One region of the Viridibacillus sp. FSL H8-0110 genome, then DNA from elsewhere that is predicted to be linked to it. Evidence: a T-box and tRNA genes for the amino acid it is inferred to sense, from the RefSeq annotation. Region 1 holds a T-box; the other regions hold tRNA genes.
What was found. A T-box is a leader RNA that pairs with one kind of tRNA and senses whether it is charged. The one in region 1 lies ahead of leuS (leucine--tRNA ligase), so its partner is inferred to be a tRNA-Leu.
Positions count from the first base shown of each region.

Region 2: it encodes a tRNA-Leu, which carries the amino acid that the T-box ahead of leuS (leucine--tRNA ligase) is inferred to sense. The anticodon was not compared.
Region 3: it encodes a tRNA-Leu, which carries the amino acid that the T-box ahead of leuS (leucine--tRNA ligase) is inferred to sense. The anticodon was not compared.

Region 1 covers NZ_JBBOPJ010000001.1:896,727-901,250, reverse strand. Annotated here, with positions in the region: gene leuS (leucine--tRNA ligase) at 139-2,553, opposite strand; T-box leader at 2,650-2,865, opposite strand; gene MHH98_RS04525 (3-oxoacid CoA-transferase subunit B) at 3,097-3,753, opposite strand; gene MHH98_RS04520 (CoA transferase subunit A) at 3,773-4,462, opposite strand.
Region 2 covers NZ_JBBOPJ010000001.1:375,510-380,033, forward strand. Annotated here, with positions in the region: gene MHH98_RS01940 (Tex family protein) at 1-1,286, shown strand, start outside; gene MHH98_RS01945 (SprT family protein) at 1,352-1,807, shown strand; tRNA gene MHH98_RS01950 (tRNA-Asn) at 1,911-1,985, shown strand; tRNA gene MHH98_RS01955 (tRNA-Glu) at 1,989-2,063, shown strand; tRNA gene MHH98_RS01960 (tRNA-Asp) at 2,074-2,150, shown strand; tRNA gene MHH98_RS01965 (tRNA-Gln) at 2,159-2,233, shown strand; tRNA gene MHH98_RS01970 (tRNA-Lys) at 2,253-2,328, shown strand; tRNA gene MHH98_RS01975 (tRNA-Leu) at 2,389-2,475, shown strand; tRNA gene MHH98_RS01980 (tRNA-Arg) at 2,504-2,580, shown strand; tRNA gene MHH98_RS01985 (tRNA-Gly) at 2,606-2,679, shown strand; rRNA gene MHH98_RS01990 (16S ribosomal RNA) at 2,826-4,378, shown strand.
Region 3 covers NZ_JBBOPJ010000001.1:101,762-106,285, reverse strand. Annotated here, with positions in the region: rRNA gene MHH98_RS00545 (16S ribosomal RNA) at 1-1,249, opposite strand, end outside; tRNA gene MHH98_RS00540 (tRNA-Ala) at 1,397-1,472, opposite strand; tRNA gene MHH98_RS00535 (tRNA-Pro) at 1,492-1,568, opposite strand; tRNA gene MHH98_RS00530 (tRNA-Arg) at 1,573-1,649, opposite strand; tRNA gene MHH98_RS00525 (tRNA-Leu) at 1,682-1,770, opposite strand; tRNA gene MHH98_RS00520 (tRNA-Gly) at 1,777-1,851, opposite strand; tRNA gene MHH98_RS00515 (tRNA-Leu) at 1,877-1,961, opposite strand; tRNA gene MHH98_RS00510 (tRNA-Lys) at 1,982-2,057, opposite strand; tRNA gene MHH98_RS00505 (tRNA-Thr) at 2,070-2,145, opposite strand; tRNA gene MHH98_RS00500 (tRNA-Val) at 2,163-2,238, opposite strand; rRNA gene rrf (5S ribosomal RNA) at 2,248-2,363, opposite strand; rRNA gene MHH98_RS00490 (23S ribosomal RNA) at 2,492-4,524, opposite strand, start outside.

The DNA.
Region 1 (4,524 bases):
GTGTATTTTTGTGCGGACTAAATTTGAAACCCCAGTACTCCTTGCGCTATTAAAAAAAGAAAAAACCACATCTTCTCTCCATTTTAAAGAGAAGATATGGTTAAACTGCTAAATAGCAGAAGTATTAATTGGTGAAGCTTAAATCGCTACAATATTCACAAGTTTCCCAGGAACAGCGATAATTTTCTTAATTTCTTTACCTGCAAGTAGTTCTGCAATTTTTTCATCTGCTAATGCAATTTCTTGTAAGTCCTCACGAGATGCGTCTTTTGCTACTAAAATTTTGTTTTTTACTTTACCATTTACTTGCACTACTACTTCGATTTCATCGTCAGTTAATTTTGACTCATCAAATGTTGGCCATGCAGCGTATGTTAATGTTTCTTCTTTACCAAATTTCGCCCATAATTCTTCTGCAATGTGAGGAGCAATTGGCGCTAACATTTTAACGAAGCCTTCAGCATAAGCTGTTGGCACGACATCTGCTTTGTAGCAATCATTGATGAATACCATCATTTGTGAAATAGCCGTGTTGAAACGAATATGCTCGTAGTTTTCAGTTACTTTTTTCACTGTTTGGTTATACACTTTTTCTAAAGTAGTATCTTCTGAAGCTTGGATTTTATCTGATAATGATCCATCTTCATTGATAAATAAACGCCAGATACGATCTAAGAAGCGTCGCGCTCCATCAAGGCCATTTTCAGACCATGGAATAGATGCTTCAAGTGGGCCCATGAACATTTCGTAAAGTCGAAGTGTATCTGCACCGTGGCTCGCAATGATATCATCAGGGTTTACTACATTCCCTTTTGATTTAGACATTTTTTCATTACCTTCTCCTAAAATCATCCCTTGGTTAAATAATTTTTGGAAAGGCTCTTTAGTTGGTACAACACCTAGATCGTACAATACTTTATGCCAGAAACGAGCATATAGTAAATGCAGAACAGCGTGCTCTTGACCACCAATGTAAATATCAACTGGTAACCAGCGTTTTAATAATTCTGGATCCGCTAGCATTTCATCATTTGTTGGATCGATATAACGCAGGAAGTACCAACTTGAACCAGCCCATTGTGGCATAGTATTTGTTTCTCTACGACCTTTTTTACCTGTTACAGGGTCAACTACATTTACCCACTCTTCAATATTCGCAAGTGGTGATTCTCCTGTTCCACTTGGGCGGATATCATCTGTTTTAGGTAAAATAAGTGGTAGTTCTGATTCATCAAGCGTTGTTACTTCGCCATCTTCCCAATGGATAACTGGAATCGGCTCTCCCCAATAACGTTGACGGCTAAATAACCAGTCGCGTAAACGATAAGAAATTTTCTTTTCACCTACGCCTTTTTCTTCTAACCATTCAATCGCTTTAGCAATAGCTTCTTCTTTGCCTAAACCATCAAGGAATCCAGAGTTAACATGTTTACCTTCTCCAGCGTAAGCTTCTTTTTCGATATCTCCACCAGCTACAACTTCAACGATTGGTAAATCGAATTGTTTTGCAAATTCGTAGTCACGTTCATCGTGAGCAGGAACAGCCATGATTGCTCCTGTACCATATGTTGCAAGTACATAGTCCGCGATCCAAATCGGCATTTTTTCACCATTAATCGGATTAACTGCATAAGCGCCTGTGAAGACACCAGTTTTTTCTTTTGCAAGATCAGTACGTTCAAGATCTGATTTCATTTTCACTTCGTCTAAGTATGCTTCAACTGCTGCTTTTTGTGCATCTGTTGTAATTTCAGCTACTAGTTTATGTTCAGGGGCAAGTACTGCATAAGTAGCACCAAATAATGTGTCCGGGCGTGTTGTGAATACACGGAACGATTGATTTGTACCATCTACTGTGAATGCCACTTCTGCACCTTCAGAGCGACCAATCCAGTGACGTTGCATATCTTTAATATTTTCTGGCCAATCTACTTCTTCTAAATCGTCGACTAAACGATCAGCATAAGCAGTAATTTTCAGCATCCATTGTTTCATAGGACGGCGTTCAACAGGGTGTCCACCACGTTCTGATTTACCATCAATTACTTCTTCATTGGCAAGTACTGTACCAAGTGCTGGGCACCAGTTAACAGCTACCTCATCAATATAAGCTAAGCCTTTTTTGTATAATTGGACGAAAATCCATTGAGTCCATTTATAGTAGCTTGGATCTGTTGTATTGATTTCACGATCCCAGTCATATGAAAAGCCAAGTTCTTGAATTTGACGTTTAAATGTCGCAATATTTTTTGCTGTAAATTCAGCAGGATCATTACCCGTGTCTAAAGCATATTGTTCAGCAGGTAGTCCGAATGCATCCCAACCGATTGGGTGAAGGACATTATAGCCTTGCATACGCTTGAAACGACTTAAAATATCTGTTGCTGTATATCCTTCAGGGTGTCCAACATGTAGACCCGCTCCTGATGGATAAGGGAACATATCTAGTGCATAAAATTTTGGCTTTGATTCATCATTGACAGTTTTAAATGTATTATGTTCTGCCCAATACGATTGCCATTTCTTTTCGATCTCTTGATGATTGAAATTCAATGATTTCTCCTCCTTAAAATAATAAAACAAGTTTCGCCTTTTACATTGTCATAATATTCCTATATTTTAGACAAAATAAAAACTCCCGTCCCTAGAAAAAGGGACGAGAGCTTAAAAAGGTTCCCGCGGTACCACCCAAATTAGTGTATTACACTCAACTTGACTCCTTAACGCGGAAAACGGCTTTGGTTACACTTGTATTCACCATTGCAGACTCCAAGGCGAGTTCAATTTATCCATTTACTAGCTCACACCACCCGCTAGCTCTCTTGAAAATCAAATAAATTTACTATTCCTTATCATAGTCTTGTTATATTGAATCTAATTCTAATCGAATTGAGCCAAAATGACAAGCAATTTAAAAATCATTGTAAATAAAAGGGTTAAGATATTCAATATGAGTGTTTTTTATAATATGTAAAAGGTTCGATTTCTACTATATATATATGTAAAGAAAAGAATATCAATAATACGCGTTTTATTTTAAAGTAAAAAAAGAAAGGCATACCCTACTTATGCCTTTCTTTTTTATTTAGAATATACTTATCTTACTACTACATTTTCCTGAACATTTTCAATATTTAGATTGGCCCCAGTAGCCGCAACAACTTCTTCTACTGTATACCCTTCAAATACTTCTCTTAATACCAGTCCTGTAGGTGTTACATCAATGACAGCTCGATCAGTAATGATTTTGTCGACAACGGACTTTCCTGTTAACGGTAGCTCACAAGTCTTTTTAATCTTAGCAGAGCCATCCTTTGCTACATGCTCCATTATTACGATAATTTTCTTCGCGCCATGTACTAAGTCCATTGCTCCGCCCATACCTTTAATCATTTTACCTGGAATCATCCAATTAGCTAAGTCACCTGTTTCAGATACTTCCATTCCACCTAAAATGGCTACATCAATATGCCCTCCGCGGATCATAGCAAATGATTCAGCATTGCTAAAAAAAGCAGAGCCAGGAATAGTTGTTACCGTTTCTTTCCCTGCATTTATCAAATCAGGATCTACCTCATCCTTTGTTGGATATGGCCCAATTCCTAATAATCCATTTTCTGATTGTAAAATTACTTGTTTATTTGGAGCTATATAATTAGCCACTAATGTTGGCATACCAATTCCTAAATTGACATAATTCCCGTCAGCAATTTCCTGCTCCGCACGACGTGCTATTATTTCTCTTACATTCATATCTCAAAGTCCCCTTTCTTTAAGAACGAATCATTAAGCGTTCAATTCTTTTTTCCTGCTTCGCCTGAACTAGGCCTTGTACGTAAATGCTCGGCGTCTGAACTTGGTTCGGGTCAATATCCCCCGGCTCCACTAATTCCTCTATTTCTGCAATCGTAAAAAGTCCTGCCGCAGCCATGATTGGATTAAAGTTTTGTGCTGTTTTGTTATAAATTAAATTACCAAAACGATCTGCCTTAGCTGCTCTTATTAATGAAAAGTCTGCACGTAAGGCTTCTTCTAAGACATATTCCTTACCATCGAATATGCGTGTTTCCTTCCCTTCTGCAATAGGAGTCCCCACTCCCGCAGGTGTATAAAATGCTGGAATCCCTGCTCCACCAGCACGAATTTTCTCGGCTAGTGTGCCTTGTGGTGTCAGTTCTACCTCAATTTCACCAGATAGTACCTGACGCTCGAATTCCTTATTCTCTCCTACATAAGAACCGATCATTTTCTTTATTTGTTTTTTATGTAGCAGTAATCCAAGTCCCCAATCATCAATGCCACAATTGTTAGAAATGATTGTTAAGTCTTTCACTTCTTTTTCAACTAAAGCTAGAATGAGTTGCTCTGGAATACCAACTAAGCCAAACCCACCCACCATAAGTGTCATACCATCTTGAATATCAGCAATCGCTTCATTTGCAGAAGTATAAATAGGCTTCATCTTCACTACCCCTTTCTTCACTTAAAATTTCTCCCTCTTTCATTTTCTCAAACAAGTAATAA
Region 2 (4,524 bases), 520 kb from region 1:
AGGCTCAAGCAATTCATATTTTCTCTGAAAATTTACGTAACCTACTATTACAACCTCCATTAAAAGATCGCTTTGTATTGGGACTTGACCCAGCATATCGAACGGGTTGTAAATTAGCTGTAGTGGATGACATGGGTAAAATGCTTGAAATCTCTGTTATCTATCCACATCCGCCAAAAGCGGATCCAGTGCAATCCAAGAAGGTATTCAAGGACATATTGCAAAGGTATCCTATATCTATTATCGCTATTGGTAATGGGACAGCCTCCCGCGAGTCAGAGCAGTTTGTAGCAGAATGTTTGAAAGAATTAAATAGTGAAACAGCATTTGTTATTGTTAATGAAGCTGGAGCAAGTGTGTATTCCGCATCGGAAGTAGCACGGGATGAGTTTCCGGATTTACAAGTTGAACAACGTAGTGCTGTTTCGATTGCGAGAAGATTACAAGATCCGCTGGCTGAGCTTGTGAAAATTGAACCGAAGGCAGTAGGTGTTGGGCAATACCAGCATGACGTATCTCAGAAAAAGCTTGCAGACTCTTTAACATTTATCGTTGAAACAGCTGTTAACCAAGTAGGTGTAGATGTGAATACTGCATCATCTTCACTTTTACAATATGTTTCAGGGTTATCAAAAACAGTAGCAGAAAACATTGTTAAAGTCCGTGGTGAAAATGGGAAGTTTACAGCTCGTACACAGTTGAAGAAAATTCCGCGTCTGGGGGCTAAAACGTATGAACAAGCAATCGGTTTCTTACGAATTTCTGAAGCGAAAAACCCGTTAGATGCAACGGGTATTCACCCAGAAAGTTATGACCTTGCAAACCAACTACTTGAAGTTGCTTCTATTAAGAAGGAACAGCTAGGTACAACAGAAGCTGAAAAAGCGCTAGCAAACTTAGATATTTCAACTTTGAGCTCCCAGTTGGATATAGGTGAAGTAACGTTAAAAGATGTCATTGATACATTGATGAAACCTTCACGTGATCCACGCGACGCTTTCCCGCAACCATTATTAAAGAAAGATATTTTGAAAATGGAAGATTTGCAATCAGGAATGGAGATGCAAGGGACGGTACGCAACGTAGTGGATTTCGGTGCATTTGTCGATATCGGTGTTAAACAAGATGGTCTTGTCCATATTTCTAAATTAAAAAACGGCTATGTAAAACATCCTTTAGATGTAGTAGCTCTTGGCGACATCGTAACAGTATGGGTAGAAAAGATTGAAAAGGATAAAGGGAGAATTGCCTTAACGATGCTTCCCCCAACAAAACAAATCGATTAAAATAGCAGGAAAATAAACCTCGCTTTAAAGCGAGGTTTATTTTATAGAAGAAAGGGAAGGATAATATGACAGATAAAGAGCTACAAAACCTTGTAATAGAAATCTCTATAAATGTATTCCATAAATCATTTAGACATCAAGCTTATTTTAATAAGCGATTACGCTCTACAGGCGGTAGATACTTATTACGATCTCATAATATAGAGATTAATCCGAAAGCGTTTGAAAAGTTCGGTATTCAAGAAGTAGAAGGGATTATTCGTCATGAGCTATGTCATTATCATCTTCATATAGAAGGAAAGGGGTATAAACATCGGGATGCAGATTTTCGGTTTCTATTAAAAGAAACTAATGCTCCTAGATACTGTTCTAACTTAACAGAGATAACGGGGAAGAAGTCTAATAAAAGTTATACTTATATATGTATAAAATGTGGTACAAACTATGATAGAAAAAAAAGAATGAACCCCGCAAAATACCGTTGTAGCAAGTGTTTAGGGCACATTAAACAAATTGGTTGAAAGTTTTTTTAGAAAAATGCTTGACCTTTTCAAAATACCTGTCTATAATAATAAAAGTCGACAAGGTGATGACGACAAAATGTAACGAAATGCAACATATTTTTCCGAAGTAGCTCAGTGGTAGAGCATCCGGCTGTTAACCGGACGGTCGTAGGTTCGAGTCCTACCTTCGGAGCCATATGGCCCCTTGGTCAAGCGGTTAAGACACCGCCCTTTCACGGCGGTAACACGGGTTCGAATCCCGTAGGGGTCACCAATCTTTATATGGTCCGGTAGTTCAGTTGGTTAGAATGCCTGCCTGTCACGCAGGAGGTCGCGGGTTCGAGTCCCGTCCGGACCGCCATTTATTTTTGGGGTATAGCCAAGCGGTAAGGCAACGGATTTTGATTCCGTCATGCCCTGGTTCGAATCCAGGTACCCCAGCCATTTTCATTATTTTAGCTACGAGTCATTAGCTCAGTTGGTAGAGCATCTGACTTTTAATCAGAGGGTCGCAGGTTCGAATCCTGCATGACTCACCATTTTAACTTGACATTATGTTTTAAGGTGATATAATATAACCTACATGTTTCAATTAAAATGCGGCCGTGGCGGAATGGCAGACGCGCTAGGTTGAGGGCCTAGTCGAGGTTTACTCGGTGGAGGTTCAAGTCCTCTCGACCGCACCAAACACTTATAATATATAATATACGATATGCGCCCGTAGCTCAATTGGATAGAGCGTCTGACTACGGATCAGAAGGTTGTGGATTCGACTTCTGCCGGGCGCGCCATATTTTTTAAAAACATAATATTAATGCGGGTGTAGTTTAGTGGTAAAACCACAGCCTTCCAAGCTGTTGTCGAGAGTTCGATTCTCTTCACCCGCTCCAATATAATTTATGAACCTTGAAAACTGAACATGCAAGACGTTAATCAATAAATGTTTTTGAACATCAACTCTGTTGGTGGATCAAAACAAAAATAGATATCATCTTCGGATGATACGCTAGCAAAGCTAATGAGCTTTCAAACTACTTTTATGGAGAGTTTGATCCTGGCTCAGGACGAACGCTGGCGGCGTGCCTAATACATGCAAGTCGAGCGAATGATGAAGAAGCTTGCTTCTTCTGATTTAGCGGCGGACGGGTGAGTAACACGTGGGCAACCTACCTAGTAGATTGGGATAACTCCGGGAAACCGGGGCTAATACCGAATAATCCATTTTGTCACATGGCAAAATGCTGAAAGGCGGTTTCGGCTGTCACTACTAGATGGGCCCGCGGTGCATTAGCTAGTTGGTGGGGTAACGGCCTACCAAGGCAACGATGCATAGCCGACCTGAGAGGGTGATCGGCCACATTGGGACTGAGACACGGCCCAAACTCCTACGGGAGGCAGCAGTAGGGAATCTTCCACAATGGACGAAAGTCTGATGGAGCAACGCCGCGTGAGTGATGAAGGTTTTCGGATCGTAAAACTCTGTTGTAAGGGAAGAACAAGTACGTTAGTAACTGAACGTACCTTGACGGTACCTTATTAGAAAGCCACGGCTAACTACGTGCCAGCAGCCGCGGTAATACGTAGGTGGCAAGCGTTGTCCGGATTTATTGGGCGTAAAGCGCGCGCAGGTGGTTTCTTAAGTCTGATGTGAAAGCCCACGGCTCAACCGTGGAGGGTCATTGGAAACTGGGAGACTTGAGTGCAGAAGAGGAAAGTGGAATTCCAAGTGTAGCGGTGAAATGCGTAGAGATTTGGAGGAACACCAGTGGCGAAGGCGACTTTCTGGTCTGTAACTGACACTGAGGCGCGAAAGCGTGGGGAGCAAACAGGATTAGATACCCTGGTAGTCCACGCCGTAAACGATGAGTGCTAAGTGTTAGGGGGTTTCCGCCCCTTAGTGCTGCAGCTAACGCATTAAGCACTCCGCCTGGGGAGTACGGCCGCAAGGTTGAAACTCAAAGGAATTGACGGGGGCCCGCACAAGCGGTGGAGCATGTGGTTTAATTCGAAGCAACGCGAAGAACCTTACCAGGTCTTGACATCCCAATGACCGCTCTAGAGATAGAGTTTTCCCTTCGGGGACATTGGTGACAGGTGGTGCATGGTTGTCGTCAGCTCGTGTCGTGAGATGTTGGGTTAAGTCCCGCAACGAGCGCAACCCTTGATCTTAGTTGCCATCATTTAGTTGGGCACTCTAAGGTGACTGCCGGTGACAAACCGGAGGAAGGTGGGGATGACGTCAAATCATCATGCCCCTTATGACCTGGGCTACACACGTGCTACAATGGACGATACAAAGAGTCGCTAACTCGCGAGGGTATGCTAATCTCATAAAATCGTTCTCAGTTCGGATTGTAGGCTGCAACTCGCCTACATGAAGCCGGAATCGCTAGTAATCGTGGATCAGCATGCCACGGTGAATACGTTCCCGGGCCTTGTACACACCGCCCGTCACACCACGAGAGTTTGTAACACCCGAAGTCGGTGAGGTAACCTTTATGGAGCCAGCCGCCGAAGGTGGGATAGATGATTGGGGTGAAGTCGTAACAAGGTAGCCGTATCGGAAGGTGCGGCTGGATCACCTCCTTTCTAAGGATAATTACGGAAACAGATCTTGGATCTGTCGATTAACGTCTTGCGTTCAGTTTTGAAGGCTCATTGTAAAATGATCTTCAAAACCTTGTTCTTTGAAAACTGGATAAAACGACATTGAAGCAAATTAAGTAACACATTTT
Region 3 (4,524 bases), 790 kb from region 1:
TTGTAGCACGTGTGTAGCCCAGGTCATAAGGGGCATGATGATTTGACGTCATCCCCACCTTCCTCCGGTTTGTCACCGGCAGTCACCTTAGAGTGCCCAACTAAATGATGGCAACTAAGATCAAGGGTTGCGCTCGTTGCGGGACTTAACCCAACATCTCACGACACGAGCTGACGACAACCATGCACCACCTGTCACCAATGTCCCCGAAGGGAAAACTCTATCTCTAGAGCGGTCATTGGGATGTCAAGACCTGGTAAGGTTCTTCGCGTTGCTTCGAATTAAACCACATGCTCCACCGCTTGTGCGGGCCCCCGTCAATTCCTTTGAGTTTCAACCTTGCGGCCGTACTCCCCAGGCGGAGTGCTTAATGCGTTAGCTGCAGCACTAAGGGGCGGAAACCCCCTAACACTTAGCACTCATCGTTTACGGCGTGGACTACCAGGGTATCTAATCCTGTTTGCTCCCCACGCTTTCGCGCCTCAGTGTCAGTTACAGACCAGAAAGTCGCCTTCGCCACTGGTGTTCCTCCAAATCTCTACGCATTTCACCGCTACACTTGGAATTCCACTTTCCTCTTCTGCACTCAAGTCTCCCAGTTTCCAATGACCCTCCACGGTTGAGCCGTGGGCTTTCACATCAGACTTAAGAAACCACCTGCGCGCGCTTTACGCCCAATAAATCCGGACAACGCTTGCCACCTACGTATTACCGCGGCTGCTGGCACGTAGTTAGCCGTGGCTTTCTAATAAGGTACCGTCAAGGTACGTTCAGTTACTAACGTACTTGTTCTTCCCTTACAACAGAGTTTTACGATCCGAAAACCTTCATCACTCACGCGGCGTTGCTCCATCAGACTTTCGTCCATTGTGGAAGATTCCCTACTGCTGCCTCCCGTAGGAGTTTGGGCCGTGTCTCAGTCCCAATGTGGCCGATCACCCTCTCAGGTCGGCTATGCATCGTTGCCTTGGTAGGCCGTTACCCCACCAACTAGCTAATGCACCGCGGGCCCATCTAGTAGTGACAGCCGAAACCGCCTTTCAGCATTTTGCCATGTGACAAAATGGATTATTCGGTATTAGCCCCGGTTTCCCGGAGTTATCCCAATCTACTAGGTAGGTTGCCCACGTGTTACTCACCCGTCCGCCGCTAAATCAGAAGAAGCAAGCTTCTTCATCATTCGCTCGACTTGCATGTATTAGGCACGCCGCCAGCGTTCGTCCTGAGCCAGGATCAAACTCTCCATAAAAGTAGTTTGAAAGCTCATTAGCTTTGCTAGCGTATCATCCGAAGATGATATCTATTTTTGTTTTGATCCACCAACAGAGTTGATGTTCAAAAACATTTATTGATTAACGTCTTGCATGTTCAGTTTTCAAGGTTCATAAGATATATATGGTGGAGCCTAGCGGGATCGAACCGCTGACCTCCTGCGTGCAAGGCAGGCGCTCTCCCAGCTGAGCTAAGGCCCCGTATGGGTATAAGTAATAATGGTCGGGAAGACAGGATTCGAACCTGCGACCCCTTGGTCCCAAACCAAGTGCTCTACCAAGCTGAGCTACTTCCCGTTAATGGCGCGCCCGGCAGAAGTCGAATCCACAACCTTCTGATCCGTAGTCAGACGCTCTATCCAATTGAGCTACGGGCGCATATATTATCACTTGTATTAAATTAAAAGAAATGGTGCCGAGGACCGGAATCGAACCGGTACGGTAGTCACCTACCGCAGGATTTTAAGTCCTGTGCGTCTGCCAGTTCCGCCACCCCGGCATATTTTGGAGCGGAAGACGAGGTTCGAACTCGCGACCCCCACCTTGGCAAGGTGGTGTTCTACCACTGAACTACTTCCGCAATATGCTGATAAACTTAAAAATTATGGTGCGGGTGAAGGGAGTCGAACCCCCACGCCTTGCGGCGCTAGATCCTAAGTCTAGTGCGTCTGCCAGTTCCGCCACACCCGCATATAATGTTTTTTAAAAAATGGTGAGCCATGTAGGATTCGAACCTACGACCCTCTGATTAAAAGTCAGATGCTCTACCAACTGAGCTAATGGCTCAAATAAAATGAATGGTGCCGGCGAAAGGAGTCGAACCCTCGACCTACTGATTACAAGTCAGTTGCTCTACCAACTGAGCTACACCGGCAATGTTTATTTGAAAAATGGTGGAGGATGACGGGATCGAACCGCCGACCCCCTGCTTGTAAGGCAGGTGCTCTCCCAGCTGAGCTAATCCTCCATATTATTCGCCTAGCAACGTCCTACTCTCACAGGGGGAAACCCCCAACTACCATCGGCGCTAAAGAGCTTAACTTCCGTGTTCGGCATGGGAACGGGTGTGACCTCTTTGCTATCGTCACTAGACTATTTTAAGACAAGAATTATTATATCACTTCACTTAGCTAAAAGCAAGTGTTTTTTAAACTTTTTTAATAAGTTTTTCTTGTTCTCTCAAAACTGGATAAATTACATTGAAGTTTGTTAAGTAAAATTTGGTTAAGTCCTCGATCTATTAGTATTCGTCAGCTCCGTATGTCGCCACACTTCCACCTCGAACCTATCTACCTCATCGTCTTTGAGGGATCTTACTTACTTGCGTAATGGGAAATCTCATCTTGAGGGGGGCTTCATGCTTAGATGCTTTCAGCACTTATCCCGTCCACACATAGCTACCCAGCGATGCCCTTGGCAGAACAACTGGTACACCAGCGGTGTGTCCATCCCGGTCCTCTCGTACTAAGGACAGCTCCTCTCAAATTTCCTACGCCCACGACGGATAGGGACCGAACTGTCTCACGACGTTCTGAACCCAGCTCGCGTACCGCTTTAATGGGCGAACAGCCCAACCCTTGGGACCGACTACAGCCCCAGGATGCGATGAGCCGACATCGAGGTGCCAAACCTCCCCGTCGATGTGGACTCTTGGGGGAGATAAGCCTGTTATCCCCGGGGTAGCTTTTATCCGTTGAGCGATGGCCCTTCCATGCGGAACCACCGGATCACTAAGCCCGTCTTTCGACCCTGCTCGACTTGTAGGTCTCGCAGTCAAGCTCCCTTATGCCTTTACACTCTACGAATGATTTCCAACCATTCTGAGGGAACCTTTGGGCGCCTCCGTTACTCTTTAGGAGGCGACCGCCCCAGTCAAACTGCCCGCCTGACACTGTCTCCTACCCCGCTAAGGGGCATGGGTTAGAAGTTCAATACATCTAGGGTAGTATCCCACCAACGCCTCCTCCGAAGCTGGCGCTCCGGAATCTCTGGCTCCTACCTATCCTGTACAAGATGTATCAAAATTCAATATCAGGCTACAGTAAAGCTCCACGGGGTCTTTCCGTCCTGTCGCGGGTAACCTGCATCTTCACAGGTACTATAATTTCACCGAGTCTCTCGTTGAGACAGTGCCCAGATCGTTACGCCTTTCGTGCGGGTCGGAACTTACCCGACAAGGAATTTCGCTACCTTAGGACCGTTATAGTTACGGCCGCCGTTTACTGGGGCTTCAATTCGCACCTTCGCTTGCGCTAAGCACTCCTCTTAACCTTCCAGCACCGGGCAGGCGTCAGCCCCTATACGTCACCTTACGGTTTTGCAGAGACCTGTGTTTTTGCTAAACAGTCGCCTGGGCCTATTCACTGCGGCTCTCTCGGGCTTTCACCCTACTAGAGCACCCCTTCTCCCGAAGTTACGGGGTCATTTTGCCGAGTTCCTTAACGAGAGTTCTCTCGCACACCTTAGGATTCTCTCCTCGACTACCTGTGTCGGTTTGCGGTACGGGCACCTTTTACCTCGCTAGAGGCTTTTCTTGGCAGTGTGAAATCAGGAACTCCGGACATACGTCCTCGTCATCACAGCTCAACGTTATAGAAATGGGATTTGCCTCATTTCACGCCTCACTGCTTGAACATGCATAACCAACAGCATGCTTACCCTATCCTACTGCGTCCCCCCATTGCTCAAATGGTAAATAGGTGGTACAGGAATATCAACCTGTTGTCCATCGCCTACGCCTATCGGCCTCGGCTTAGGTCCCGACTAACCCTGAGCGGACGAGCCTTCCTCAGGAAACCTTAGTCATTCGGTGGACGGGATTCTCACCCGTCTTTCGCTACTCATACCGGCATTCTCACTTCTAAGCGCTCCACCAGTCCTTCCGGTCTGACTTCACAGCACTTAGAACGCTCTCCTACCACGGACATCTAAGATGTCCATCCACAGCTTCGGTGAATTGTTTAGCCCCGATACATTTTCGGCGCAGCGTCACTCGACCAGTGAGCTATTACGCACTCTTTAAATGATGGCTGCTTCTGAGCCAACATCCTGGTTGTCTAAGCAACGTCACATCCTTTTCCACTTAACAATTACTTTGGGACCTTAGCTGGTGGTCTGGGCTGTTTCCCTCTTGACTACGGATCTTATCACTCGCAGTCTGACTCCCGTGCATAAATCACTGGCATTCGGAGTTTGTCTGAATTCGGTAATCCGGGATGGACCCCTAGTTCAAACAGTGCTCTACCTCCAGGAT